DNA from 2 places in the Peribacillus sp. SIMBA_075 genome. Region 1 is predicted to be linked to the other one. Evidence: riboswitches for the same ligand, from Rfam matches in the RefSeq annotation. Region 1 holds a riboswitch; the other holds the start of a gene.
What was found. Region 1 has a riboswitch for cyclic di-GMP ahead of SB775_RS13985 (anti-repressor SinI family protein). Riboswitches for the same ligand answer to the same signal wherever they lie in the genome.

Region 1 (15,348 bases):
AAAGTGTCTTTTAAAATATCAAAAAAATCCATTCGAATGTTCCACTCCAATATCATTGAGCCACCATTTCATACTGTTGTCCTAATCCTTTTTTTCAAAAATAAGGAATATAGCTCTTTTTATTTGATAATCACATATAAAGTGGTGATTGGCAAGCGGAATTAATCTACAAAAAGGTAAAATCTGAATTTTTAAAGAATAATAAAAGAAATGATCACAAAAAGTTCATAACTGACGGAATATTAAAATCAGCAGTTGAATACATGCAGTTCATTTGGTGTAAGATCCAAATGAAAAAACAAAAAAAGGGGTGATTCCTCAGCCCCTTCGATACCCACTATGATTGCCCCATTAAATAAGTCATCAATGAAATCAATACTAAAGTAATGGTAATATAAGTCCCAATAAAAATTTTCTTGCTTCTCTGTTTTTTTTCATAAACTTCCTCGAACGTAATGAATTTGTGTTTTGTCATCAAATAATCTCCTTTTATTTTGATGGCAGCTATCTGACATCGCCTTCCGCGAAGTCCCTTTGCTTGATCTTTATAGTTATATCGGCATATAACCGAAAACATTTAGGTATTATTCACTATATAGTTTATCATACAAAGTACCTTAATTAATATATTCAATTCTACCAACAAGTCTTTTATTCCTATGTATTTATTCTTAATGCAAAGCAATTATCCCTACCTGTTCATAGAACTGTTTTTTGGGCTGCAATTTGTTTAAACCATACCTATTTACCTATTAGTAAATAAAAAGGATAGAAATTCACCCTTTGCCAAAAATAACAAAAAGGATATCAACGAGAGGAAGAGAAAAATGGATGCAGAAATGCAGGAGAAATGCGGGGTATTTGGAGTGTTTAATCACCCCAAAGCAGCCGAATTAACTTATTACGGACTTCATTCACTTCAACACCGTGGTCAGGAGAGTGCAGGAATTGTGGCTAGTGATGGGAAATCATTCAGGAATCACAGGGGAATGGGATTAGTTACCCAAGTATTTTCACGGGACATCCTTGATGGGTTAAGCGGAAATATGGCCATTGGTCATGTACGATATTCAACTTCTGGTGAAAGTTTACTGCAAAACGCACAGCCCCTCGTTTTTAAATATAGCGAGGGGGACTTGGCTGTTGCTCATAATGGCAACCTCGTAAATGCAAGGATAGAACGGGATGTGTTACAACAGCAGGGAAGCATATTTCAAACAACAACCGATACTGAAATTATTGCCCACTTAATAGCTCGTTCAAGTAAAAAGCATTTCGCAGAAAGCGCACCTGATATGCTTAAACGTATCGACGGTTCATTTGCCTTGATTATAATGACTGAAAAACAAATGCTAATTGCCTTGGATCGTCATGGGTTACGTCCGCTTAGCCTTGGGAAAATTGGCGAATCAATCATCGCCTCCTCAGAAACATGCGCTTTAAATGCGGTTGATGCTAAGTTCTGGCGGGAAGTTGAACCGGGTGAATGGCTTCTTATAGATGAAAATGGAATTCAAACTGGAAGATTTGCGGAAAAAGGTAAGGTTTCCCTTTGCTCCTTTGAATTTGTCTATTTTGCCCGTCCAGATAGCGTCATTCAAGGAAGAAGTGTCTTAGCAATCCGAAAGGAATTAGGTCAAATTCTGGCAAAAGAACATCCGACACAGGCTGATGTTGTCGTTGCAGTTCCCGAATCAAGCGTCCCTGCCGCCATTGGTTTCTCCCAACAATCAGGAATTCCATATGAAATGGGGATTATTAAAAACCCTTATGCTGGTCGTTCATTCATTGAGCCCACGCAAGAATTGCGCGACTTAGCTGTTCGACTGAAATTAAGCGCTGTGCAAGAAATCTTGGAAGGAAAAAGGGTGGTATTAGTCGATGATTCGATTGTCAGGGGAACGACAAGCAAGCGCATTGTCCAATTGATTCGGCAAGCAGGTGCCAAAGAAGTCCATGTAAGAATTAGTTCACCTATGGTTAGAAACCCTTGTTTTTATGGAGTGGATATGCCAACTAAGGAAGAACTATTTGCCAACAAACACGAACACGAACGAGCGATGGGACAGGTTATCGGGGCAGATTCATTAGCCTTTTTAAGCACCGAAGGGTTATTAGAGGCAGTAGATGTAGATCTTGGAGAAACTAGCAGTCGCTGTATAGCCTGTTTTAGTGGGGCTTACCCAACTGATATTTGAAGGATATGGCAGGCACCACACAAAAACAACTGTATTTGTGTGATGCCTAAAACCCCATTTTCCTAATATTAAACCCACGCTGTATTTCTCCTCCTGACAGCCGACCTCCTCGATCACCAATGAGTGTATCTTTTTATTCCGAGTCTTTAATTTCTTATCTTATAAGTTCATTATAATTTTGATCCAACCGAAAAATGACAACCACAAGGGCAGACTGAATAAGGTTCCCCATATGATTCCCTTCATAATATTTGCAGGTCCATCCATAATAAAAATCCCTCTCATTTAAGTTGATTTTATTATTGTGTCCATGATTCATTGTTCAGGATACCCTTTCATATGTTTTTGGTAAAAAAGTCCACAAAAAAAAGACTGAATATCAGTCTTCCATAAAGTAAATATTTATTAACCCATTATGAACTTTTTATCTCTATTACCTAAGATGAACTCCCGCACATCTTCAATGGATAATCCTAAATTTTTAGCCTCTAAAATTAAATAAACCCATTCTTCTAATTCATTTTTTGCTTTCATGACAAATCCCGCCCCATTTGTGGTAACTCAGCCGCCATAGCATTTAGCCTTAGACCTGTAATTTTGCGTCCCTACTTTTCAATAGGTTTGCTTTTCTCAAGAATATATTCTTTCATTTTTAATAAATCTATTGAAAAAGACTTTTTGATTCTCTGTTTCCATGACGCTCAACCATCATGCCCTCAAAAAAAATTCCCCTACTTTAATACTATATTATTAATGTTAATTATACTTAAAATCTTAACAATTGCTCATAATATTATTCGTTTTTTTATGTCATTTTTCCACATCATTCATCAAAAAGTGACATTACAATATATAACTCAGGTAAAATGCGCTTTCTTTAAACACTTTTATTTTAAAAAATAGAGATATAATCCTATAATTAACTCATATTTGCTATAGCGAAATAATATTTCATGTCAATTGGCTTTACTAGTAATAATGATTCAGTTTTAATTAATTTTCCCTAAGAAAAAAAGCCAGCATTACAAACCATAATATGGCTGTAACCTGACTGTTTATTATATATTTTAGAGTTTACACACTTGATTCCATTTGGATCCCTAATAGATTGCTAAACATCCCTCTTTTTTCACTCGCTAATTGGTTATATTCACCGACCTGAATAATTTCTCCCTGATCCATGACCAACACTTGATCGGCATTGCGAATCGTCGATAATCGATGAGCTATTACAATGATGGTCATTTTTCCTTTTAATCTTTCAATAGCGGATTGAATCTTTGCTTCGTTCTCGGTATCCAGTGCACTTGTTGCTTCATCCAAAACAAGGATGGCTGGTTTGCGCAGAATCGCTCTGGCCAGTACTAGACGCTGCCTTTCTCCTCCTGACAGGCGGACACCTCGATCACCTATGAGTGTATCCAAGCCTTGAGGAAGCTTTCTGACAAAATCCGCGGCTGCAGCAAATTCCAAAGACTCCCATATGGATTCATCACTTGCATCAGGGTCAATGATCAGCAAATTTTCCCTTATTGTTGCATTAAAGAGAAATGGATCCTGTGGAATATAACTTATGGACCTCCGCAACGATAATAAGCGGTCATTAGTAAGGGGAGTATCATCTATTCTGACTTCACCCCTATTAGGTTGATTCAACCCCATTAAAATATCTATTAAGGTGCTTTTTCCGGCACCCGATCGCCCTACAATAGCCGTCATCCGGTTAGAGGGAATGTGTACGTTTATATTTTTAAGGGCATACATACTCTCACTTTGATCATAACTAAAATACACATTACGACAATCTAACCCTCGTTTAATTTCAATAGGCTTGATATTTTTATAATCGGATTCATATAACTCTCTCGCAACTCTACATTCGTTTTGTAAATCCGACAATGCTTTAAAAGATGGAAGCGTAGATCCTATTTGCTCTAAATTAGACTGAATGCTAGTGAACCTTGGCCATAACCTTGAGAAAATAACCATGATCAGCATTAATTGTGCTGGCTGGGCCATGAACATCTTTATCGAAAAAAACACAAAAATGGCAATTAAAAGTGAAGATACGATTTTGAAGATCATTTGGGAAGTTGTATTTAACGTCGTTAACTTGATTCTGTTTTTTTCCATTCTCTCACTTAAAGAAAGAAACCAATTCAAATGAGATTCCTCTAGTGAATTACTTTTGATATCTTTCATTCCGTTAAGGTGATCTGTCATACCGGCTAAATATGTTTGTGTTAACTGAAAGGTTTCCTTTCCTATAGACTGAGACTTTTTCACAAATTTCCGGGACGAAAAAATAAGGATGAACCCAAAGGCTATTATAAAGCTCGTCATTGGAACAGATAAATAAAAGGCTATACCGATTTGAATGAAAGTAAATATAAGGGAGGCTATGAACTGTAAAAATAAATTTATCCCTGCACTCACATTGAAGGTTTCATTAGTCATGATGTTGATAATATCGGTTTTCCTCTTTTTTAGGTAAAATCCCCAATTCACTTGCAGCAGACTGCCATACGCCTCATCCCTTAACTTTCTAACAAAACCCTGTTGGATTTTCACTCCCAGGATTGTTTGATTCCGCTTAAATACACTTTGTCCTACCATTAATATCACGTAAACTCCAAGTATCAATATAAGACTGAGCGTTTCCGGGATTCCTAAGAATAATTCATTAACCCAGCTTAAGAAAGGAACTTCATCCGTTTTTATATCCATTACACCGGTCAATCCAATCAATGGGATCAATAAGAAAATTCCTACACCTTCTAAAAAACCTATTAAAATCATACAAATAAGATTGATATATAGAACTTTCCCCGAATAATCATGTATTCGTTTGGTAAAAAGTAAGAGATGCTTCATAATCATGTCCTCCATTCGCAGGCCCTATTTAATCGTTTTCCTCCATGTTACCCGGTGGCACCATATTGTTTTGTGGTAAAGAGCGAAAATGGAAGGAAAGGTATTGGGTATCCACTTTTCTAAGATTATTAATTCACATTGAAGATGAAGATATAAATGAGTATGTGTGGGGGTGGTGAAGCGTGGGCTCATGGATCTGCTTATATTCATTATTGATACTCAACATCTGGGGTATTATAAACTTCCTAATATCAGATTATTAACCAGATTCTTGTTCCTTCAGCTTCCCAGAATTGTTCTTTTTAGAGAACTTAGAAACAACAGTGAACCTATCCATCACTTCAAAACCAGTTATATAAAAAGGTCCACTGCGTAGCCAAGCATGTGCAATGAGCCCTCCATTCTCATCTTTAGCTGTACCTAAATAGAGCGTACTATCAATCTTTCGTTTCTCCAGCATTTTCATACCTGCAATAGCTTTAACAAGACATTGGCTTTCCCATATGGTATAGCGGCTCATAATATTTATAGCCCTCGATACATTTGCTAATGTCTCTTTATTGGCTGCATTCAAGTCATATGAAGACTCTTTCATCTGCTCACCAAGTGTTGGCGCAACTTTTGAAAATGAAAGGCTTTTAAGATAACGGGCCTTGCCTAAATGTAAAAAAGCTTCGATAAACAGCAACTTTGTCTTAAAATCCAATCGAAGAAAAGTCTGAGCTTTCTTTATGATATTCATTTTTTAGCCTCCTAGAGCCTAAAGATAAAGATTCATTACTAGGATTTGATACTAACTAAGCCTTGTTCTAACAATTGATTTAAAAAGTCAGTGACATGTGACATACAATCGGCTGGATCGACATTATATTGTGACTGTAATGTTATAACTAACTCTTGAATTGAGATGGGTTCCTTCACTAACTCCCATATTTCTCCGCCCAGCTCACCTAAATTATAATATTTTCCGTTAGAAACGCTTAACATCACTTTTTCCCCATCCATATCACTTACTATGTTTCCTGGACTTTGGCTATATAGAGTTTTCGTATCAAGTTGATTAATATTCATGAACCATTTCCTCCCCTTTTAATACATGTAAAATTATTTCCGATAAGTCTGGTGCTGTAAAACGATTTGTTGGTCGGCTTATTTGAAAAAACTCAATTTTCTTGATCATTCTAGCAGAAGTATTAAAATGCCAGTCCATCAATCCAGACTTTTGGATAAAAAAATTACGGTATGTATGATGATACAATTTATAAAACCTTTGAAGAGATTGTATAGGCTTAATATCTATCTCTGAATCTTCTCCCTTGATCAATTCAAATACACCAGCAAGCGGGAGTGGTTCAGAAAAAAACTGACTTTGAACAGGAACAGCGAATTTATCTTCTCTAACAATGAGTGGCTGATAGTTATTTGAATCCATTTCAAAATGATTTAAGCTTTCCAGCCATAACTTTTGTTGAGGATATGAAGGTGTTACAATTGGTATATTCTCATGATTAAGAGTTACTGGTATGACATCATCACTCATGAGCTTATAGCCCCTTTTTAAGAAGGCTGAAGCAAGAGTGGATTTCCCAGCACCAGAATCACCAACAATCGCATATGCCTTTCCATCTATGGCTACCGCACTTCCATGTATAGGGAGGATTTTTCTTTGCATCAATATTGCTCCCATGCATGTTCCGAGGATATACAGACGAATCTCATCTTCTTGTGCCGCATCAATTGGGGAAAATTCTATTCTATTTCCGCTTTGGATCAAGAAAATGGCCGTCTTGGAAACATGGAACATGATCCAGTCTTTCTTAATGACAAAATCATCATCAGGAACTGAATGCTCAGACCATAATGTATGTAAATCAGCTTTTTCGATAACAATATCCGTTTTATCATCCTCTACATTAATAGGAAGCAATTCAGGCAAAGGTATTTCACTTGAAATTGTTAAACCATACGCTTCATAAACCGTCTTTTTTTTGACCTCGATCATATAAATACCCCCGAACATTAAATAACGTCTCTTCATTAGCAGGTCCTAATGCTTAATACTTTGTTATTGAAGTCATACCCCTATTAACTGGAATAGGGGCTTAGGGGAATCCTAACAGACTTTGTTGCGCAAAAAAAAGGTTAACTAAAAGTTATATCACCTTTAGGAGTATGTGATGGGAAAGCAGCATCTGTATATTCTCCATCAGTTCCAAGCATCGTTTGATTAACATCAAGAATTTCTAATTCAGGTTTTTTCCATTCCTTTTTCATTGTATTCACCTCCTTTTAATTAAATTGTTTTAAAAACCGATACACGATTAAACTTCGCATGAGGAACTTATGTTCAGGATTTGTAGCAAGTTCTGGTCCCGTTCCTTTTTTTATCGTAACTAATGCATTCTTGATCGCTTGACCATCCAGGAATTCCAGAGCTTTATCATCTTTGCTAAGCTGCTCTATCTCCTCTATGAATTCACCCCATTTAGGAAGCATACGGTGTATCCAATCAACTCCTTGCACACCCCTGTGCCGTTGGTTCAGCCTTACCTTATCGGGTAAGAAATTCACTGTAGCATTTCTAATCAGGGCACGATCCATGCCATCTTGTACATATTGGCTTTCCGGAAGTGATAAACAAAAGCGAATAACACGGATATCATTCGTCGGATCTCGCTTCCACAACTTGTATCGTAAGGAGAGCTTTGTGGAAAGCGTATTCCCTGCATTCCATTGAAAGATATCTTCAAAATGCTTTTTTCTTTCATTAAAAATATCAGAATTCGAATACCAGCCTGTTTCATCGATTCCGAATTCTTTAAATTTGTCATACACGCCTATTTCTTCTGCAAATCGTGGAGCGATTAAGGAAGGAATTTTATATGGCGCGCCTTCCGGAAAAATCCGCTCAATTATTGGAAAGCCGATTCTAGCAATAGCTTTCATCTTTCGCAATCTAGATCCGCCAACATTTCTCCTATGATGGTCCAACTCTTGGTAAAGTCGAACCCATTTTAATCTTTTTAATAGGAGCGAGTAATACTCTAAGGGGAACCCCCAGGAGATTGAAAAGTTCCCTCTATCCCCATTAAGCAAAACACCTACGTCATCCTCATTCGCTTTTTCAAACATCCCTTTCAACCAGAAAGAATTTTCAAAAAACTTATATGGCATCTCCATGATGTCAAGAAAGTCTTCCATTTCGGAATAGGAATCTTTCCCCTTAAAGTCACAATAATGATCAATAATGCCACCAACATGTCCTACCGTCGATTTGATGAAAGGCCGCTCATCCGCAAAAAAATATTTAGGCGTAAAATCTTTGAAATCTTCGGGAGGAATATAACTATATGTATGTAGTGCAGTGCTTTTCCGCTGCAATTTATTCACAGCAAAGCCAACAACAGCCCCAGAATCCAACCCACCACTTAACTGGGCACCAACTTTCCGATGTGTCCTTAATCTAGATGTAACAGCCTCCTGGAAGACACTTTGAAATGCTTCTATGTAATCTTCATTAGATTTAAGTTTTAACTTATCCCCCTGAGTTAAATAGGAATATCGTTTTAACGTTATCCTATTATTCTCTATTGTTAAGCTATGGGATGGGGGTATCTGATTTATGGTTGTATACGGCGTTATTGAAGAATCTACTGCATCAACCATTCCCGATACTGCCAAATACTCAGCAAGCCACTGCTCATTCAACTTTTTTTCAATAAAAGGTAATGACAAAAGTGGATCCATAGTCGTGCAAAATGCAAATTTCTGATAGTTTTGGTGATAATAAAGAGTTCTGCTCCCTGAAAAATCCCTTGCCCCAAACAACTTCTGTTTCTTTTCGTCCCAAATGACAAAAGCAAAATCCCCTACTAAAAATTTGGGCGCATCTTCCCCCCACTTATAGTAGGAAAGGAGAATTAGTTCACTATCCGTCATGCCCTTTTGAGCAGATGGCTTAACTTGTAACCTCTGAAATAACTCATCACGATTATCTATAATTGCATCAGCAGTGATGGTACACTGCCTTTCAAAATCATAAAATGGGAGCTGCTCTCCAACAGATTCCGGCGTGATCCATTGAGCATGACAACCAAGGAAAATCTTTTCAGAATGCCACATCTGGATCGAATCAGCAGGGTACTTTTGTAAAGCCGACATCAAATTATGGCATTGTTGAAGATTTATAGACTCCTCATTAAAATGATAAATACCGGCAATAGCACTCATGTTTTCCCCCTGCTTGTTTTGTTATGTAAATTAATCACATTATCTTTCTTCTATGTTGGTTAAAAACTTTGATGAAAACACTTCTATCATCTGATTTAAAAAATTTCACCCCAACTAATTTTAAAGGTGTCCATATTTCTTTCATTTGTAATAGAGGCATAAATATTCCTCCTTTCTTTATCAACTACCTTTGACTTATATCTATGAGTCTTAGTTATTTATATTTATTTTAATAGAGATACATTATATAAAATGTTAATAAACCCTAATTTTCAATTCATATAAATAATGAATCCGAAAATTCAGATATTAACAAACTTAATTCTTTACTTATTTATGTTCAAAAATCTCCTGATGAGCGTTTTTCACTACGGTATAAATAAACACTGTAGCAGTACTTTTTTTACGAACAATACGTTCTTTATAACGAATTATATAAGCTAAAAATACCACCTATTTATGCCTATGTCAATAAATTATATAAATCAATATTACAAATAATAAGGATAATTATTCCATTTGTTTTTTAATGTTAATGTACTGATATACTTTTTTATAATATTGAAGAAATTATCTAATTAGCTTATTTTTTGATAGTATGGAATTTACACTTCATACTTTTTCTCCTGATCATTACTGTTTCCTTAATCTTTTTTTTATACCAGCACTGATTTCAAACACCTTTAACTGGAGTATCATTACATATGAAGAATATGCATAGAAATCTAAAACAGCAGATGGGACGCGAATAGGGAAGAAAAGTTTCATTCGAAAAAAATAAACACTTTAAACACATTTTTAGAAAGTCACGATGAATCGTTCCTACCATTGGATTGTGAATCAAAGTTTGTTATATCCTTAATTCCCCACTTACATTATCAAACTTTCCACTATCCTTCTTCGAGTGCATTCCTCCAAAGTACTAAACTATTAGAACCGAGAGGAATCTACTTAAAATTCCGGCTGGAGGAGGTTGAAAAAGAGGTATTAGAAAGATATCAGTTTGCTCATACCCTTAATCTAAATTAATGCCTATGAAAGTATGCACTTTATTAGTTTTTTCCGTACATAATGTCAATTTTTTAGAGTATTTGAAACACAAGTGCTCGAGGTACTGTTGTCCTTCTCCAATTTCACCCATAAGTTCCTAAATACCGGGGGGGCCAAAATTAAACTGGTTGACAATTTGGAGAATTTTTATATATTTTTTTGATATAGCGCGACTTATTGACTTCTCTAATCTTAAAATCGGCAAAAAAAGCACCCACAGTCCTACTAAAAAGATGGGTGTTTTTATGAAATTAAATAAGTATTTTACAAGGTTTTCCCCACCATTTTTCGGATTCTATCCTCATACTTTATGTTTTCTTATTTTTCTCCAGGCCCATAGTAATGGACGCAATGGAAAATATAGGAAATGAAGAGGTTTAGGCAACTCCAAAGTCTTCGCATCCGCAGAGCTTGGATAAAATAATAAAATAATACGTAAAATTTTCCTCGAATTTGATGACTTTAATGAAAAAAGGTAGCGCCTATAATAATTAGTCGACATGATAATATTTAAAGGCTTCATTTCATTTATAAAAGATAGTGCCATTTGGGATAATTTTTTTGAACGATTACCTGTTACTAATACTTTCATCTTGTCATTGAGTGGAGTGTTTAATAGCTCAGAAGTTAAAATAAGTGCCTGGCCTGCTATATTAAGGCTTTGGTATTTCCTCAAAAGTATTTCAACTCTATTAAAATCTACTCCCCTTCTTATCATATGGTCGATATCTATCAACCAACGAAGACGAAACCATCCGTGTCGAGCACCATGTGACACAAGATATAAGAACAAATCCTCTTTTCCTAAAACATAAACAGGATAGTTTGTAGCAGAACTTACCCTTCTCCGTCCCCATAATTCTGTAAAAGGTGGTTCTTTAGATGGAAGGGGTTCTAACCTCCAATGAATTTCAAGTTGGATTTTCTTTTTTGGGTGAAAGAAAACTATGTGGTGATTCCTCCATTTCCACTCGTTCAATAGATTTGGTAACACCTCTTTCTCATAGCCTAAGCTCAGAAGAAGCTTCTCTGCTTTTTCAAGATCAGTAATAGCTATTAAAACATCTAAATCCTTAGAAGTTCGTCTGGAAATATCCCCGTAAATATCGGCAGCAAGTGCTGGTCCTTTTAAAAAGAGGAGGTGAATTTGGTTTTCAGAAAAGTGTTTACTTATTTGTTCCATTTCTCCACATAAGTGTAGCATTTGAAATGCATTTTTTTTATATTCTTTTGTTAACGTATGCATAACATTTGAAGGAATTTTATTTTCATTTTTTTTCAACTGTGAGAATATTAATGGATAAACACGATGATGAATTGCCAAATCAAGAAATAAATTCCAATCAATATCTATATATGATTCGTTTTTGAACGACTCTTTCATTTCTTCATTTTCCGTCTTTAAAATTTCAAGCAATAAGGTTAATTCCTTGGGTATGATAGACAAATCAAGACTATAATTATTATTATCCATTATTTTCTCCTTAAATATTTTTCAAACACCCATTACGATGAATATTTATTCCACTCTGGGGTGTAAAAAGCGAAATTTTTAAATATTTTTCCGATGTAATCATATAAAAGCGGATTCGTTTTAAAAAATTATGAAAATAGGTATGACATTTCGAAAAATTCAGATAGAGGTTGTACATAGAAATAGGTGTCGTACCTTAAAGTGTTTTTATTTAATAGGAATCGAGGGTAATATGTTATATATTTTGTATATATCCCCTATTATATTAACAATGAAAAACCAAAAGAATCAAAAATTTATTTACCCTACGAGAAATGAGCATATTATTTGAAACTAAAAACGTGAAGAGAAAATCGTAAATATTGACCATTATTGTTGAGAAGTTGATAGCTGTCCACCTTTATTCTTTCCAACGTCAATTAAAATACCGTTTTTTACACCTGCTTGATTCATATCATTGTTAAAAATTAAATTTCGTTCAGAGTTTATGGAAGATGTCTCAACCCTCATACCATATTGAGGATGAGAACTACCTGCTGTTCTTTTTGAAAAGTTATTGGCAATCATAGATTTTTTTGAATTTGATACATAAAGCGCACAGTTTGTAGACTCTGTACCAAATTCAGCACATTTAAACAGCATATTGCCTTCAATTCTACTCATCGAACAGCCAATTGAAACAATACCTGCCTTTACGCTTTTATAAATTTTGTTATTTATGATGTCATTTGAAAACCCTACAGCTAATATTCCTCTATCAGAGGGATTATCAATCTTATTATCTCTTGCTAGACTATTTTCCGTAAAAGAAAAATTTATTCCAATAACCCCTTCTGTTATGGTATTATTATAAACTTGGATATTATTGCAATATTGGCTATAAATATTTGCTGAGCAATTATTTATTTCATTTTCATATATTTTTATATCTTCTGTTACTGTAATATTCTTTTTCGCTATCGCAACAGGTAATGAAAATGAGTCAGTAATATCAATAGGAATATTAGGATAATATTTATAACTAGAAATAGTCAATAAATTAATGCTAGGTGTTGAGGATACATAATACATGGTCGAGGCAGAATTACCATCAGAGAGAGTTTCAAAAGTACCCGATTTCAACTTTACCAGATCTCCGACCTTCAAACCATGTGATGGTATTGTGATAGTGTTTGTAGTAATATTTACATCTCTAATTTGTTGATATATTCCGATAAAGTTATTAACGCAAGATATTCCTCCATCTGTGTTATCAAATACTAAATTATCAAAAATTTTTATTTTCTTACAACCAGATACGTAAATGCCAACTTTATTATTGTTAATATTATTCCTATATATCTTTACATTTTCAACCACACGACTAGCGGTGTCTGTCTCCACATCAATTCCAGCTTCAGGAGAAGTACCATTAGTATTTTTTATAGTGTTATCACTAATGATAATATTACGCCCGTGACCAATTGTAATGCCGTTTCGCTTAACATTATCAATTGTATTATTCGTGAGATATACATTTTCGTTAGGAAAATATGTTTCTTTAGTGAAAAGGGACGCAAGGATAATACCATCACCACCGCAATCTTTGATATAAAAGTTATCAATTGTGACATTTTTGCAACCGCGTACATTAATACCCGCATTAAACTCTGAGATATAGTCAGATTTAACCATCTGTATAGTAGCTGCATTCCCCTTCATAATAATATTTTCCTTATTATCTAAAAAAAATAGAGATCCTTTATGACCTTTTGCAGCCTCTACTATTGTACCCTTCTCAAAAATAATAGTGATATTTGAAGGGATAAACAGTTTCTTTGTTAAATATTTTGATACTTGCTGCCTTGTCCATATAAGAGTACTCCCCATTGCTGCGTAAATAGCTGCCTGAATTTCAGTTGTTTCATCAGTTACTCCGTTTCCTACTGCATAATCCATCATGTGTACGTACTGTTTTATAGCAATATTCCCCTTATTAAACTTATCTTTTATAGGGATCTCATCATCTCGATCTATTAATAAATTTCTATCCTCTTTTTTCACTATAAAGCCAAAAAAGAAAGCAAACGCAAAAATAAAAAAATTACGTATGAGTGTTCTTCGTTTTAATTTAATATTCCTCCAACTCCTTTCATAACAATTCAGTTAATTACTACATTATTTATAATATTCACAATTAAAAATGCACCAATGTTGGTAGAAGAAGGTTTGAACCATCCAAATAAACAAAAGAAAGAAGCATCTTTTCTTGAAAACAATATATCAAATAAGTTTTTTCAGAGTATTCTAGAATATATATTAGAATACGTAAGGGTTATTGGAAAAACTTTTTCACTTTCACTTATCTAATTGTTGAAAATTCATCTCAATGTCATTTTCCTGTATAAAAAAAGTACTTTCCCATTAGCTGAAAACTCAATGTTCAATTTGTAGATTTAGGATAACTTTATTTGCTGTAGAATGTTTAAACAAATTGTGGATTTAGTATTGTTTCCTGGACACATTTTAGTTAAGTCCTTACAATGATTTTAGAGAGGATGTATCCGTCTTGGAATGTAAGAGTACCGGTAAAATATAACAAGTGATTCAAGAAGACTATTGTAGATCTTTATCACTCGGGTAATTCAGTCAAAAAATTCAGCGGCGAATATGGCGTTTCAGAAGTTACCATTTATAAATGGGTTAAGGAATTTACCCCTTTCGGTTTAGGGGAAGATTTTCTATGACCCCCAAGGAATTAGCAGCCATACAGAAGGAAAACCTTCGGTTAAAGCAAGAAGTTGAAATCTAAAAACAAGGCTATGGCCATATTCGCGAAAAAGTAACCGAGACAGACCTTACCGAATTTATTAAGGAACACAAGAAACATTATCCCAAACAGAAGATGTTTGAAATACTAAAAATCCCAAGAAGCAGCCAATATCAGTCCCTTCAAATAGTCGTATCAAATCGTGAACTGGAAAACCAAGAACTCACGAAGGAAATTCATCTCATTAACTTGAAAGCAAGGGAAGGTATGGGCTCCAAAGATTCTTGATAGCCTATTAACTAAAGGTATTTTCCTAAGTCTTAAGCGTGTTCAACGTCTAATGAGCAAAGCAAGAATTCGTTCTATTTCTAAGAAAAAATACCCTCCCTATCCATCTAAAGAAAAAGTTATTCAATTGGATAATTTGTTAAAACGAAACTTCACTACTCAGACCATTAATGAGAAATCGGTAGCAGATATTACTTATATCCACACATTAAAAGACGGATGTGTTATTTAGCTTCGGTATTGGATCTTCCTTCTAAAAAAATAGTAGGGTATTCATTTTTTCGTTTAATACGACAGAACTGGTCATAAAAGCTTTCAATAACGCACACTTATCACAAAAGCCTTCGGAGGGCTTAATTCTTCATACGGATCTTGGCTCAAAATAAACAAGCAGTGAGTTTACTCAACATATCCAAAACCATTATATTAAGCAATCCTTTAGTCAGAAATGTTGTCTGTACGATAATGCCTGTATTGAATCCTTT
Region 2 (15,348 bases), on a different contig from region 1:
TAATAGGATAACCGGGGAAACATGTACAATGTGCTCAAGGGAGCTGGGCAGGAATTACAGTACTGGTGACATCTGTATTGATTGTTTAAGATGGGAAAGGAATAGGGAATGGTCCGGCTATTTGTCGAAGAACATATCGCTATTTCATTATAATGAAGACTTAAAAGATATTATTGCTAAATATAAATACCGAGGGGATTATGCATTAGCTGAGGTATTCGTCCCTTTTTTGAAAGACAGGTTAAAGGACATGGAGTTTGACCTGGTAACGGCCATCCCGCTTAGTGATGAACGGCTTAGGGAGCGGGGATTCAACCAAGGACAGGCTTTGGCGGTACTTCTTGGACTTCACACTGCCGAGATCTTAACAAGGATCCATACGGAAAAACAGTCAAAAAAGTCACGTCAAGAGAGAATGTCATTACCCCAGGTTTTTCAGGTCATACAAACGGATTTGCTGGAGCATAAATCAATTTTGATCATCGATGACATTTACACTACAGGCACAACGCTCAGGCATGCAGCCAAGGCATTAAAAACGGCTGGGGCCAGAGAGGTATCATCCATCACCCTGGCTAGGTGAAACAGCTAATTTTAATAAACGTCCTAAAGTATCGCTGGTATTATTCGATATATACAGTAATAAGAATAATCGTTGTGATGGTGAGGGAGGGAAACTCAATGGGAATATTCAACTGTCCAAACTGTAATTCGTTATTCGTTATGACGAAATTCCGTGATCTATGCGATGCCTGTTATAAAGAAGAAGAAGCCCAATATGATAAAGTGTATGCCTATATCCGCAAGAAAATAAATAGAACGGCGTCCATGATGCAAGTGGTTAAGGAAACAGGCGTTGAAGAAACTTTAATTATTAAATTTGTGAAAACAGGAAAGCTAAGGATTTCGCAGTTTCCCAATCTAGGAATTCCTTGTGAAAAGTGCGGCACTCACATCAAGATCGGAAGGTTATGCGGCAAGTGCAGTGATTCCCTCGTTACGGATTTGCAGGCATTTGAAAGTGAGGAAAGGCGCCAAACTGAAATTCAAGGAAATGATAAAAAAAATACGTACTACATGAAGGATAATCAAAAAGGGTAGGTATCATGGCAATAGCATGCATGATTTGTGAAAACATTCGATATTGAGAACAATATTCGACAATGGTTGTCGAAGGAAAGATTACAGAAACAATAAAAGAAATCGATTCTTTGTCGATAATAACAATAGGGTGAATAACACAGTCCAGAGCTTTCTCATGGTCTGTTGAAGAATCATATTGTTATGGGATTTAAAAAATCGGCCGAAGGAGAGGATCTGGAATATGAAAATCAATAACGTCGGTATGACAGGTGTTAACCCGTATAATCTTCAAGCCAATAAAACGGGGAATATCAAAGAATCTAAGGTCAATGCCTCGGATAAAGTTGAAATTTCTTCAGCGGCAAAAGAAATGCAGCAATCATCTCCGATTCCTGCTGCTAGACAAGCAAAGGTGGACGAACTGAAAATTCAAGTTGAAAACGGAAATTATAAATTGAATGCGCAAGCAACGGCTAAGGGACTCATCGATTTTTACCGGAAATGAACTAAAGTTTGAATGAAGTGGACGGGACTATTTTCCGTCCTTCATTTATGAGCAGAGGAGGCAGCAAAATGTCTGCACGGAACATCATCGAATCGCTTGAAAAATTGAACAAGCTTCATAAAAGCTTCAATCAATTAGCGATAAGAAAAACGGCCATTTTGAAAGCAAGTGATACCGAGGCAATTACTGCCCTGCTGATTCAGGAACAAAAGCATATTAAAGCAATCAGTCAAACCGATATGGAGAGAGAGGGGGCAGTGAAGGAATTTCTTGCAGTAAATGGAACCGTGGGAAAGAGGGCCTCCATCCATGCCGTAACGGAACTGACAGGACCAGTTGAAACGGAAATCATTGAGCGGCTAAAAGCGGAATTGATTGATGAAGTGACTAAGCTGAAAGAGCGGAACGGTTTAAATCAGCAATTAATCTATCAATCCCTTCAATTCATCAATGTCTCTTTGGATATGCTGAGGCCGCAGAATCAGAACTTGAATTATGGGGATTCGGTTAAAAAGCCGGTAAAAAGCGTCATGGCAATGTTTGATTCAAAAGCTTAAGAAACAGAAAAAAGATGGAGGTTTGAGCAAATGATTTCAACCTTTATGGGTCTTGAGACGGCAAAGCGCGGATTATCCACCTCTCAAGGAGCCTTGTACACGACAGGGAATAATGTGGCCAATGCCAATACATTAGGATATTCAAGGCAGCGGGTCAACCTGGTACAGACGTCTGGCTTTCCAACTGTCGGATTGAACAGCCCGCGCGTAGCTGGACAAATCGGGACAGGGGTGGCGGCAGAAACGGTTCAGCGGATCCGGGATAGTTTCCTGGACGCACAATTCAGGACACAAAGTAATAAAATCGGCTTTTATGGGGCCATGAGCGAATCATTGTCTAAAATGGAAGGGATCATGAATGAACCAACCGACAGCGGATTAGCTGCCACGATGGAGAAGTTCTGGAATTCGCTGCAAGGGCTGACGGCCAATACGGAAAACTCCGGGGCCCGTGAAGTCGTTGCCTCAACGGGCGTCATGGTCGCGGATACCCTTAACTACTACTACAAATCGCTAACGAGCGTTCAAACGGATATCGGTAATCAGATAAACGTCAAAGCGAACGAAATCAATACGCTCATTAGCAGTATTGATCAACTCAATCAACAAATCAGTAAAGTGGAGCCGCATGGATATATTCCAAATGACCTTTATGATAAACGTGATGTACTTGTAGACCAACTTTCGCAGCTTGTCAGCATAAAAGTGAATAACGTCATTCCGACGGATTACGGAAGATCCAGCGATGTAGCTGCAGGGCTATACAACATCGAATTGATGCAAGAAGACGGTTCGTCTTATGTGCCGCCTATCAATCTAGTAAGTGTTAACCAAACTGGGATGGTGGGAACTTCGAAAGTTGAAGTTAGCTATGATAAAACGACAGGTATGGTAGACGGAGTGAAGTTCGGTTCAAAAACAATGACGGATTACAAATTCTCGGGAGAACTATCCGGTTTGATCAACAATTTTGGTTATAAAAAGGATGATGGTACGATCGGGGGAGCGTATCCTGATATGCTAAAAAAACTGGATAATATGACGACGGCTTTTGTGAACGAGTTTAATGCCATCCACAAACAAGGATATGCGCTAGGTGATAGCGATGCTTCAACATTGGACTTCTTTGAAATAGAACCAGGTAAGAGCGCTGCCCAAAGCATCAAGGTGAATAGTGAAATCGTAAAGGATCCCTCGAAAATTGCCGCAGGCGCTAAAAGCGGAGGGGCATCCGGGGATAATGAAAATGCCAAACTCCTGGCTGACCTGAAGAAGAAAGCGTTTAGTGAGTACTCGACTAAAGACCAAAATTCAAAGGAATTGACGGGAAGTTTCGACACATATTATTCCGGAATCATCGGAAAACTGGGTGTGGATTCTCAAAGCGCCCAAAAGAACCTTTCCAATTCTGTCGTGCTTGCTACATCCGTTAACCAAAATAGAGACTCTGTCAGTTCTGTATCCTTGGATGAAGAGATGACCGATATGATCAGATTCCAGCAAGCATACAATGCTTCTGCAAGAATGATGACGATGATGGACGAAATGCTCGATAAAATCATAAACGGAATGGGCACTGTAGGCCGATAATGGGAGTGAACGAACATGCGGGTAACGCAATCGATGCTAACCAATAATATGTTAAGCAATTTAAGCAGCAATTACGAGAAGATGGCCAAGCTGCAAGAGCAGGTTTCCTCTCAAAAGAAATTCTCCAAACCATCCGATAACCCTGTCGCTGCCATGATGGGAATGGGGTACCGGACAAACCTCAATCAAATAGGGCAGTATCAGAGCAACATCGCCGAGGCGACAAATTGGATCGACAGCACGGATGATGCCATTTCTGAAGCTGTTTCCGCCATGCAGCGGATACGTGAGCTGACGGTTCAGGCCAGCAATGGTACGTATGAAGGCGAACAACTGAAAAATGTTGCTGAGGAAATAAAGCAATTAAAAGAACATCTCATAACTCTTGGCGACACACAGATAGGCGGTAAGTATATTTTCAACGGCCAGGATACAAATGTGAGACCGTCTTCCGTTAAAGATGGGAATGGGAATACGGTGTATGGCACAGGAGACATAAACCTTGAAGTGTTTTCCGGGATTTCCCTGAAAATCAATACGGACGGTTCGAAGATTTTTGGTGATGCGCTTGCCGCTGGGGGAAGCATTGACCAAACAATCGACGCACTTGAAAACGGTGGGGACGTGAGTGGCACGCTGGCAGGACTTGACGAAACGATAGATACTTTTTTAGGCATGCAAGCACAGGTTGGCGCAAGGCAGAATCGGATTGAGCTGATGACGGACCGCCTCAAACAGCAGGAGGTCTTTGCTACTGAAATCCTTTCGAAAAATGAGGATGTCGATATCGAAAAAGCAATCATGGATTTGACGACCCAGGAAAGTATCCATAGTGCTGCATTAAGTATCGGTGCAAAAATCATGCAACCGAGTTTATTGGATTTTCTTCGCTAAGCTATTCTTAAATGGATGGCTTTTTTCTCTTAAGGAGTGTTGATGATGCAGATTCCACAAATTAGATTGCAATCCACCTCAATGAAGATTGGATTGAATATAGAACAGCCTGTACAGCAAATCGAACAGAAGGCAGCGGACCAATCTATCGAACAGCCGCAAGCAATCCTGGAAATCCGAACGGCCCCAGGCAAGCTGACGATCGACCAGTCACAAGCCAGGGGAGATATGGATTTAAAAAGCCTTTCAAAGCGAGTGGAGGAATTTGCCCGGCAGGGATATCAAGATTGGCTGGCTGGTATGGCAAGACGTGCTCAGCAGGGGACGGAGCTAAGGCATATTGAAAAAGGCGGTAATGCACTCGCTGAACAGGCCAGGCGAAACAGCAAAGGGCCGGAGAAGCAATTCAATCTTGGGTGGATTCCCTCTCATTTCAGCATGAAGCTTGACTATCAGCCGGCCCAGGTGGAGATTGAAGCAACCGCTCAAAGACCGATCATTGATGCTCGAATCAATAGACCGAACCATACATACACACCAGGGAGTGCAGATGTGGAAATTCTACAAAAAAATGCGCTGGATATAGATTTCATCAATTTATTTCCGGATGAGATAGGTGAGTGAAACAATGATGATTCTACAAACAAAATTTCATGGCGAAATCGAATTAGTGGAAGAAGAGATTTATCGATTTGATAGCGGGATACCAGGATTTCTAGAAGAAAAACAGTTTTGTTTGCTAACTCTGGATGACACGCCCTTTTTCGTCCTGCAATCTGTAAAAACAAAAGAGGTTGCCTTCATTGTGACAAATCCTTTTGAAGTGTTTCGTGATTACGAAGTGGAGCTTCCGGATGAGGTATTATCTTCTTTACAAATAGAAACGGAACTGGAAGTCATTACTTTCGTCATATTAACGATTCAAGACCCTTTCAGTGAAACGACGGCGAATCTTCAGGCTCCCATCATCATAAATGCCTCTAAAAAAACGGGAAAGCAATTTATCATGAACGGCAGTGAATACCGTACAAAGCACAGATTGATTGAACCTCCAGCAGAACAGGGGGAGGAATGATGCTCGTATTGACCAGAAAGCTAAACGAAGCGATCATGATTGGCGATGATATCGAAATTACGATTTTGGCTGTTGAGGGAGAACAAATTAAACTGGGTATCAATGCTCCTAAAAGCGTCGATATCCATAGGAAGGAAATCTACCTGTCCATCCAGCAGGAAAATAGCGAAGCTTCTGAAATAAAAACCAATCTTCTGGAAAATATAAATGAGTATTTCAAGAAAAAACCTTGAAAACCCGCTAAATATGTTTCCAAGCAGGCCGATATTAAATATACAACGATGAGCAGTGAAATAGACTTAACCATTGCTTTCGTAAACAACCACATGGACGTGGGAACTTAAAACTCAAGGAGGAAACATAAAATGATTATCAATCACAATATCTCAGCTTTAAACACGCACCGTCAATTATCAAGTGCAACGAATGCACAATCTAAATCAATGGAGAAACTTGCATCAGGTATGCGTATCAACCGTGCAGGCGATGACGCTGCCGGTCTTGCAATCTCTGAAAAAATGCGTGGACAAATCCGCGGTTTGGACCAAGCTTCCCGTAACTCACAAGATGCTATCTCTTTGATTCAAACTGCAGAAGGTGCATTAAACGAAACGACTGATATTCTGCAACGTATGCGTGAGCTTGCTACACAAGCAGCAACAGACACCAATACTGGTACAGACCGTAATGAAATCCAAAAAGAAATCAATTCCCTAACATCTGAAATTAACCGTATCGCTAACACAACTGAGTTCAATAATCAAAAACTATTAAACGGCGACAAAGATGGAGCAGCAGTGGCAGGGAAACCAGCAGTTGCAGGAGAATATTCATTTGATTTTGGATCAATTTCCACCACTGTAGACGATACAATTGAAATTGGTGGTCAAACATTCACAGTTGTAGCTGCCGGGGATGAGGATCCAGCTACAGGTAAATTCAGTGATGCAGATACATTAAAAGCTGCCATCGAAGGTAATGCCGCACTTAAAGATAACTATTCTGTAGCTGTTGATGCTGGAACAGGAAAAATTACTTTAACTCAAAAAGCTGACAAAGAATCTTCTGCTGCCTTGACTGGTAACGGCGTTGGAACTGTAACAGAAGTTACTAAGGGTGCAGAAAAGGTCGACGCAGTTCCTGCTGACCCGGATAAGAGCCTTAAATTCCAAATTGGGGCTAATGAAAAACAAAGTTTGACTCTTGATATTGGAAATATGAGTGCAGAAGCTTTAGGTATATCTACTAAAGGAGCAGATAATGCAGGATTAGCAGTAACAGACGGAACTAATAACGAAACAACTGAGCAAGCATTAAATGTAGGAACCCATGCTAGTGCTGCTGCAGCAATTACAAAAATTAATGACGCAATTAATACAGTATCAGCAGAGCGTTCTAAACTAGGTGCAAACCAAAACCGTTTAGAGCACACTATCAACAATTTAGGTACTTCTTCTGAAAACCTGACTGCTGCTGAATCACGTATACGTGATACAGATATGGCAAAAACAATGATGGAGCAAACTAAAAACTCTATCTTGGCGCAAGCATCACAAGCAATGCTAGCTCAAGCTAACCAGCAACCGCAAGGCGTTCTTCAGTTACTTCGGTAATTGAATAGTTAGCTTAACAATAAAGGGTCTGACACATCGTGTCAGGCTCTTTTATTTGTACTGATTGAAGGGTGTAAGGAACACTGTGATGTAGAAAAAAAGAGATTACTGCCCCTTAAAAAGGAAGGGACCATTCGTTCATGTCACCAAGGAACCTTATGGCTATAATCCTAATAGAGTATGATGGCACTGCAAAATACACAGCTGAAGATGTCAGTAATGTGTATGGTGAAATGACTGTGAACACAGCTATCAATCACAAGCTGGATGGGATATATCAATTTTTAGTATGTTCGCTGATTATTTGAATAAAAAGGGAAGTCCTAAACAAGATTGTAGGTAAAGGGCTTTCTATCTAAATATTAGAACAAAGTTGATTGGAACGGAAGGTACGAGACTCCTGCGGGAGATACGTGTCAAAGGGAGACCCCGCAGGCGAAAAAGCGCCGAGGAGTCTCCCGGACCGCCCGCGGAAAGCGAGTGCCTGGAGTGGAAATCAACTAGACCCCAAATATTTTTCTGGAGTTTTTTTAGTAGAATCTCTTTTATAGCAAAGGATCATTAATGAGTATTTGCAGGTGCAACCAAAATCTATGAGTGACTAAAAATAAAACCTTAATTACCGATATAAAAAGTAAACAGATCAAATTGGGGGCTATTTAGATGCTGGAGAGTTTGTCCACGAATATTCTTTCCTCACAGCTTAGAACAGCAATCTCAGACGGAATTAGTTCATATTATCAACGTGAAATGAATACGCTTGCCTATTCAGAACAAAGTGTGGAATCTATTAATGAGCCTGCTAAAGAAAAGGTGAATGAAGTAGTGGAAAGTTTGAACACCTTCCTGGATCCAACACAAACGGCCATCCATTTTGAGTATCATGAGGAGCTGAATGAGTATTATGTCAAGGTTGTGGATGACGTTACGGATGGGACGATCAGGGAGATCCCTCCTAAGAAGTTACTGGATTTCTATGCGGCAATGACAGAGTTTGTCGGGATTATGGTGGATGAAAAAATATAGGCGGGTGATTGATTGTGGTAAGAATCAGTGGTTTTGCGAGTGGAATGGACATTGATGAATTAGTTAAGAGTATGATGCAGGCGGAACGGGTGCCTTTGGATAAATTAACACAGAAAAAGCAGTATTCCGAGTGGCAGCGGGATGATTACCGCTCGATAAATACATCTTTATCAGAATTGGATAGACTCATTCGTGATGGGGTTGGGAAGCAGTCTTCCTTTATTAAAAAGAAAATATCGGTATCGAATCCAGATGCAGTATCGGTGAGAAATGTGGGATCGACCAGTGATTTTACTGGAAATATCAAGGTGAATGGGCTTGCCAAAGCAGCAACCATGACCAGTACAGATAAATCAGCAGTTACTGATTCCAAAAAGAAACTATCGGAATTGGGTATCACGACTCCTCAAGATATTACGATACTGGCTATAAATAAAGATGGCGGTTTTGATACGAAAGTAAAAGATGGAGTAACAATGGACAAACCGTATACGCTTACTCTTAATGAAAACGATACGCTAGAGAGTGTTATTAATAAAATTAATGCTAACTCGGGAGTGACTCTATTTTTTGATGAAACCTCCCAGAAGTTTTCCATCACTGCTAAAAATACCGGAGATGTAAATGATCGCCCTGAAATTGAATTAGGGGGTAGCGGAGATTTTTTTGCTGTGTTAAAAATGAGCAGTAATAATGAAGGGGCTGGCGGCGCAAAAGGGGAAAATGCATCGATTACTTATAATGGACTGGACATTTCCCGGCCTTCGAATACGTTTCAAATCAATGGAGTGGAAATAACGGTTAAGCAGAAAACGACGGATACCATCACATTCTCTTCAACGGCTGATGTGGATTCCATCTTGGATACAATCACTCAGTTTGTGAATAAATACAATGAAACCATTAAAAAGGTTCAGGATAAAACAGGTGAAGCGAAATATCGCTCCTTTACCCCGCTTACTACTGAGCAAAAGAAGGCAATGACAGAAGATGAAGTGAAGATGTGGGATGAGAAAGCGAAGAGCGGAACGTTAAAAAGTGACTCAACACTAAAAAGTCTCCTAACTACGATGAGAACGTCCCTATACACCTCGGTGGATGGAATTTCAGGAAAAAACAATCTCAGCAGTTTGGGTATCACTACGACCAAGAACTATTTGGAGGGCGGTAAATTAACGATTGATGAGGACAAGCTCCGGGCAGCCATTAGTGAAGATCCCAATGCGATTTATGATATGTTCATGGCCAATGGAACGGAGAAAAGCGATAAAGGCCTCGCGCGCCGGTTACGGGATGATATAGAATCATCCATGAAAGTGATTACTGAAAAGGCCGGAAAGGCCGGATATGTTAATAACAATTTTACAATTGGAAAATTGGTTGATGGGTTGGATAAGAGAATATCAACATTTGAAGCAAAGTTAATGAAATTGGAATCGCGCTACTACAATCAGTTCACGGCCATGGAAAAAGTGATTCAAAAGGCAAACAGCCAAAGTTCATCGTTAGCTTCTTATTTTAGTTAAGGCAAGTCGGAAAGGAAGATAAATATGGCGATAAATAATCCATATCAATCATATCAACAAAGTTCAGTCAATACAGCATCCCCGGGAGAGCTTACATTAATGCTTTATAATGGCTGCATAAAGTTCATCATGCTTGGGAAAAAAGCAATTGAAGAGGGAAATATCGAAGTGAAAAATACCAACATCATAAAGGCGCAAAACATTGTCCATGAATTGATGGTGACGCTGAATATGGATGTCGAAGTGTCCAAGGAAATGATGAGTCTGTATGATTTCATGAACCGACGTCTGATAGAGGCGAATATGAAAAATGATGTTGCAGCCTTGGAAGAGGTCGAGGGACTCGTTACTGACTTCCGTAATACCTGGAAGGAAGTTATTCAGATGAACCGGAAAAAACAGTTTACACAAAGCGGTCAAGTGTAATGACCATTCAAACCTTTCATGATTTGACTGTTGAATTACTTGCCGTTTTGGAAGATCGGACGATTGCAGAACGTGAAGATAAAATAGAAAGGTTCACACAGCTGATTGACCAGCGGGATGAACTTCTTTCTCAAATCAAACCGCCTTTTACTGGTGAAGAGCAACAGCTTGGCCGTGCAACAATGTTACTTAACGAACAGGTCGATCGCATGCTTTATCTCCAAAAGCTGGAGATAAAGCGGGACATCCAGGAAATAAATAAGAAGAAAAAATCATCTAATAAATACACGAACCCCTATGAAAGTCTATCAATCGATGGCATGTTCTACGATAAAAGAAATTGATTACCCAGCCGTTTGGATTCCAAACGGTTTTTATGTTAAATATTTTTAAATTTTCTGTAAATAATTTAGGCTTAATTTTTTCTTTATTGCTAGGCATTTGATATAATGAAGCTAGGGCAGACATCAACCCTTTCCAAAACCTTCCGACAATTGCTTCATAATTTCGACATATTTCATGATGTGTTTCTAAAGGGAACCGGAGGGGTATTGTAGAATCTAACTGTATAGTCTTAATTTAAGGAGGACTCACTTTATGAATTACAACGTACGCGGTGAAAACATTGAGGTAACTCCAGCAATTCGAGAATACGTCGAAAAGAAAATTGGCAAGTTAGAACGATATTTTAACAATACACCAGATGCAAATGTGTTAGTGAATTTGAAAGTGAACAATAATACATCCAAAGTCGAAGTGACGATCCCTATGCAGAATTTGGTTCTTCGCGCTGAAGAGGAAAATGCGGATATGTACGCTGCCATTGACTTAATCAATGATAAGCTTGAACGCCAAATTCGTAAACATAAAACGAAGGTCAATCGTAAGTTCCGGAACAACCTATCTACGACTCCTGAGGCATTCGCCTTCAATACGGAAGTTGACGAAGTGGTGGATGAATTCGAAGAGGATACTGATATTGAAGTGGTCCGCAATAAGCGCTTTGATTTGAAGCCGATGGACAGTGAAGAAGCCATTTTACAAATGAATATGCTTGGTCACAGTTTCTTCGTATATACGAATGCGGATACTAACACAACGAACGTGGTGTACCGACGTAAAGATGGACGCTACGGATTAATTGAACCTAGTTAAATATATTAATCTTAGATCGAAAGCACAACCCAGCCTCTGGGTTGTGCTTTTTTATACATTTTGGTAGTTTCCCATTAGCCGATGATTATTTCATTACTATTTTACTAAAGTTAAATGGATATAATCAAAAGGTATAAAAAATGACTGTAATTAACGAACAATTCTTGTTCTTTAACGAGATAGATGATTATTTTTACCTATTCAAACACCACCAACTTTTGTACTATGCTCAAGTTGTTAATTCTTTAAAGAGAACGAGTAGTTTCTTAATAAAAAACATTTGATAAAGGTGCAGAGGGGGGCGTTTTTTATATCGAAACAATTGCCATAAATACCATAGGGCTTCCTTTAGCAGTGCCGAATATGGAAAGTGGCTTTGCCCGATCTGCGGTGAGGACTTAACTGTGCAAAAAATTGGTTGCACCTAAAGAGAGAATTAATACGCCCCATCGATGGTTAATGAAGGCAGTATCCCCCATTTTATAAAAAAGCGAATATGAATAGGACTTTGATAATGATTGAATTAATATTAAATATTCCTAATATTGTAATATTTTGTCGGATAAAAGGTTTGCTTTTAGATGGATTACCGACATAAAATAGCAATATATGGAGTGTGTATCCGTTATAATATGTTTAAAAGTAATGTATTCGGTAATAGTAACACGACAAAGGCAAACTTATTGGAAGATTAGGGCGCAAAGGCACAGGTCTAAGGTTTAGCGACTACGATGGCTGGTCTGCCTGAAATACAAAGAGTATTTTAGGAGGTAGAAGAGGTGGCTAATGTGGAAATAGATCAAGAATGGGTAAAGTTGATTTCAGAAGCAAGGAGCTTGGGTTTCAAAAAAGAGGAAATTAGTGCTTTTTTTGAACGGGAAAGCCTTGAGGTTACATTAGAGGAGAACGATGGAAGTTGAGTACTGAAAAGGAGCGAGAACATCCCTATAAACAGTGGTTCAATTCATTAGCTGTTTATAGGGTTGTTCTTCCATGAGATTCTAGCAAGTCTGGTTCATTCAAGCTGTATTCTTCCGGATTATGTAGGTAGATTATTAAACTACTATTCTTCTTTATCTTTCCTCCATTTATTAAACTCGATGAATTCCCTGAATTGTTGTTTTGATACACCCGAATTCATAGCCTCCTCAACGATTTTCATCCAGTCAGTGTCCAAGTTTTCCTTATTTGGTGCATCGTAAAGAAGGGCATCAACAGGAATGTTAAGCACGGCGGAGATTTTTTCAAGAAATTGAATAGAAGGATTCGTTTGTAAGTTTCGCTCGAGCGAACTTAAGTAAGACTTTGCCACCCCCGCTTTATCGGCGAGTTCAGTCATGGACATTTTCTTTTCTTCTCGCAGTTTTTTTACACGTTTACCAATCATCAATACCACCTCGAAACATGTTCTATTTATCTTCTGCTTATAAGTTTGAGTAGCCCACATTAAATCATTCAAAGCATGGAGCCTGTAAGGTTTGATTACCTTGACATGCTATCGCTAGAGAAGGACACAGATCTAGTGATGGAAGGTTATGGATAGTTCTCAGTTGCATTTGGAATAGTGGGGAGTTTGCAATATATTTTTTATACTTCCTTTTATTTTAACAGTTTTACTCTTCATTTATCCATTGTTTTTCGCAAGAATTGTATTCAGGTCTATACCAGGTAAGTGACATGAAGTTGTACCTCTAGGGTAGAAGTGGTAAAATTAAGCGTGGATTGTAATAATAGAAGGTGTGTTTCTTCTTACTTATATGAATTTTGTTATTGAACGATCATTACCATAATAGAGGAGCGTTATTGAATGCTTAATATATTAAATAAAGTTTTTGATCCGAATAAGCGGGAAATAAAGCGTTTGGAAAAAATCGCTGATCAGGTCGAAGCGCTGGCTGATAAGACGGCTGCGTTATCGGATGAACAGCTGCGTGCCAAAACGGGTGAGTTTAAAGAGCGTTATCAAAACGGGGAAACAGTGGATGATCTGCTAGTTGAGGCTTTTGCGGTTGCGCGTGAAGGGGCAAAGCGTGCTCTGGGCTTATATCCTTACCGTGTTCAAATCATGGGTGGGGCATCGCTTCATGATGGAAATATCTCCGAGATGAAAACGGGGGAAGGTAAAACATTAACCTCCACCATGCCGGTTTATTTAAACGCGCTTACTGGTAAAGGTGTACATGTCGTTACTGTCAACGAATATCTGGCACACCGTGATGCCACTGAGATGGGTGTATTGTATGATTTCCTTGGCTTGACCGTCGGATTGAATTTGAACAGTCATTCTAAAGAAGAAAAACAAGAGGCGTACAATGCTGACATTACGTATAGCACGAATAATGAGCTAGGTTTTGATTACCTACGTGACAATATGGTGTTATATAAAGAACAAATGGTACAGCGCCCATTGCACTTTGCTGTCATTGATGAAGTCGATTCGATTTTGATCGATGAGGCGAGAACGCCTTTGATCATTTCCGGTTCCGCACAAAAATCGGCCCAGCTTTATATTCAAGCCAATGCGTTTGTGAGAACGTTACAAAAAGATACGGATTACACGTATGATGAAAAGACAAAAGGTGTTCAGCTGACCGAAGATGGGATGAACCGAGCTGAAAAAGCGTTTAACATCGATAATTTGTTCGATATTAGTCACGTTACTTTGAATCATCATATTAATCAGGCGTTGAAGGCGCATGTTTCCATGCATTTGGATGTGGATTATGTGGTCCAGGAAGGTGAGATTGTCATCGTTGACCAATTCACTGGCCGTTTGATGAAGGGCCGCCGTTACAGTGAAGGTCTCCACCAGGCGATTGAAGCGAAAGAAGGCCTTGAGATTCAAAATGAAAGCATGACTCTTGCGACGATTACGTTCCAGAACTATTTCAGGATGTACGAAAAACTTTCCGGTATGACTGGTACAGCCAAAACTGAAGAAGAGGAATTCCGCAATATCTATAATATGAATGTCATCGCGATCCCGACAAACAGGAATATCGTTAGGGATGACCGGGCAGATCTTATATACGCGTCAACTGATGGAAAATTCAAGGCTGTCGTGGAAGACATCGCCGAACGTTATACAAAGGGTCAGCCTGTGCTTGTCGGTACGGTTGCCATCGAAACATCTGAAGTCATTTCTGCCTATTTATCTAAAAAAGGGATCCCTCACGATGTTTTGAATGCAAAGAACCATGAACGTGAAGCGGAAATCATTGCGAATGCAGGTAATCAAGGCTCAGTCACGATCGCTACCAACATGGCAGGACGTGGTACGGATATCAAGCTTGGTGAAGGTGTCAAGGAGCTTGGTGGACTTGCTGTCATCGGTACGGAGCGCCATGAGAGCAGGCGTATAGATAACCAGTTGCGTGGTCGTTCCGGCCGTCAAGGAGACCCAGGGGTCACTCAATTCTATTTATCAATGGAAGATGAATTGATGCGCCGCTTCGGTTCGGATAACATGAAAAGCATGATGGCACGTCTTGGTATGGATGATTCCCAGCCAATTCAAAGTAAAATGGTGACCAGGGCCGTTGAATCCGCACAGAAACGGGTCGAAGGCAATAACTTCGATTCACGTAAGCAGTTACTGCAATATGATGATGTTCTCCGTCAACAACGGGAAATTATTTATAAGCAGCGTTTCGATGTAATGGAAAGTGAGAACCTACGTGAAATCGTCGAAAAGATGATTACTGCATCCATCCAGCGCAATGTTGCCGCATTTGCACCAATGGGCGATGAGGAAGGCTGGAATTTACAAGGTCTAGTCGATTACCTGAATGGTAACCTATTCAATGAAGGCTCAATCACTGTAAATGATTTAGATGGAAAAGATGAATTGGAATTGGTTGAATTCATTTTAGCAAAAGTGAAAGAAGGCTATGACCAA

Region 2: it holds a riboswitch for cyclic di-GMP, as region 1 does, so the genes downstream of both, SB775_RS03730 (anti-repressor SinI family protein) here and SB775_RS13985 (anti-repressor SinI family protein) in region 1, are expected to answer to the same signal.

What each region holds. Positions count from the first base shown of each region.
Region 1 covers NZ_JAWRYN010000016.1:67,462-82,809, reverse strand. The annotation lists gene SB775_RS14000 (YwzD family small protein) at 1-50, opposite strand, end outside; gene SB775_RS13995 (hypothetical protein) at 338-475, opposite strand; gene purF (amidophosphoribosyltransferase) at 828-2,198, shown strand; gene SB775_RS13985 (anti-repressor SinI family protein) at 2,604-2,732, opposite strand; cyclic di-GMP riboswitch class I at 2,751-2,834, opposite strand; gene SB775_RS13980 (ABC transporter ATP-binding protein) at 3,273-5,072, opposite strand; gene SB775_RS13975 (lasso peptide biosynthesis B2 protein) at 5,332-5,814, opposite strand; gene SB775_RS13970 (lasso peptide biosynthesis PqqD family chaperone) at 5,853-6,143, opposite strand; gene SB775_RS13965 (HPr kinase/phosphorylase) at 6,133-7,074, opposite strand; gene SB775_RS13960 (paeninodin family lasso peptide) at 7,215-7,346, opposite strand; gene SB775_RS13955 (asparagine synthase-related protein) at 7,362-9,302, opposite strand; gene SB775_RS13950 (hypothetical protein) at 9,337-9,462, opposite strand; gene SB775_RS13945 (nucleotidyltransferase domain-containing protein) at 10,654-11,826, opposite strand; gene SB775_RS13940 (right-handed parallel beta-helix repeat-containing protein) at 12,196-13,869, opposite strand; partial or broken gene SB775_RS13935 (IS3 family transposase) at 14,424-15,348, shown strand, end outside.
Region 2 covers NZ_JAWRYN010000003.1:76,110-91,457, reverse strand. The annotation lists gene SB775_RS03805 (ComFC family protein) at 1-583, shown strand, start outside; gene SB775_RS03800 (TIGR03826 family flagellar region protein) at 682-1,101, shown strand; gene flgM (flagellar biosynthesis anti-sigma factor FlgM) at 1,325-1,588, shown strand; gene SB775_RS03790 (flagellar protein FlgN) at 1,657-2,145, shown strand; gene flgK (flagellar hook-associated protein FlgK) at 2,176-3,735, shown strand; gene flgL (flagellar hook-associated protein FlgL) at 3,751-4,629, shown strand; gene SB775_RS03775 (DUF6470 family protein) at 4,675-5,253, shown strand; gene fliW (flagellar assembly protein FliW) at 5,261-5,704, shown strand; gene csrA (carbon storage regulator CsrA) at 5,704-5,937, shown strand; gene SB775_RS03760 (flagellin N-terminal helical domain-containing protein) at 6,070-7,317, shown strand; gene flaG (flagellar protein FlaG) at 7,981-8,343, shown strand; gene SB775_RS03750 (flagellar hook-associated protein 2) at 8,358-9,869, shown strand; gene fliS (flagellar export chaperone FliS) at 9,894-10,295, shown strand; gene fliT (flagellar protein FliT) at 10,295-10,639, shown strand; gene hpf (ribosome hibernation-promoting factor, HPF/YfiA family) at 10,893-11,450, shown strand; cyclic di-GMP riboswitch class I at 12,114-12,198, shown strand; gene SB775_RS03730 (anti-repressor SinI family protein) at 12,230-12,370, shown strand; gene SB775_RS03725 (helix-turn-helix domain-containing protein) at 12,514-12,837, opposite strand; gene secA (preprotein translocase subunit SecA) at 13,258-15,348, shown strand, end outside.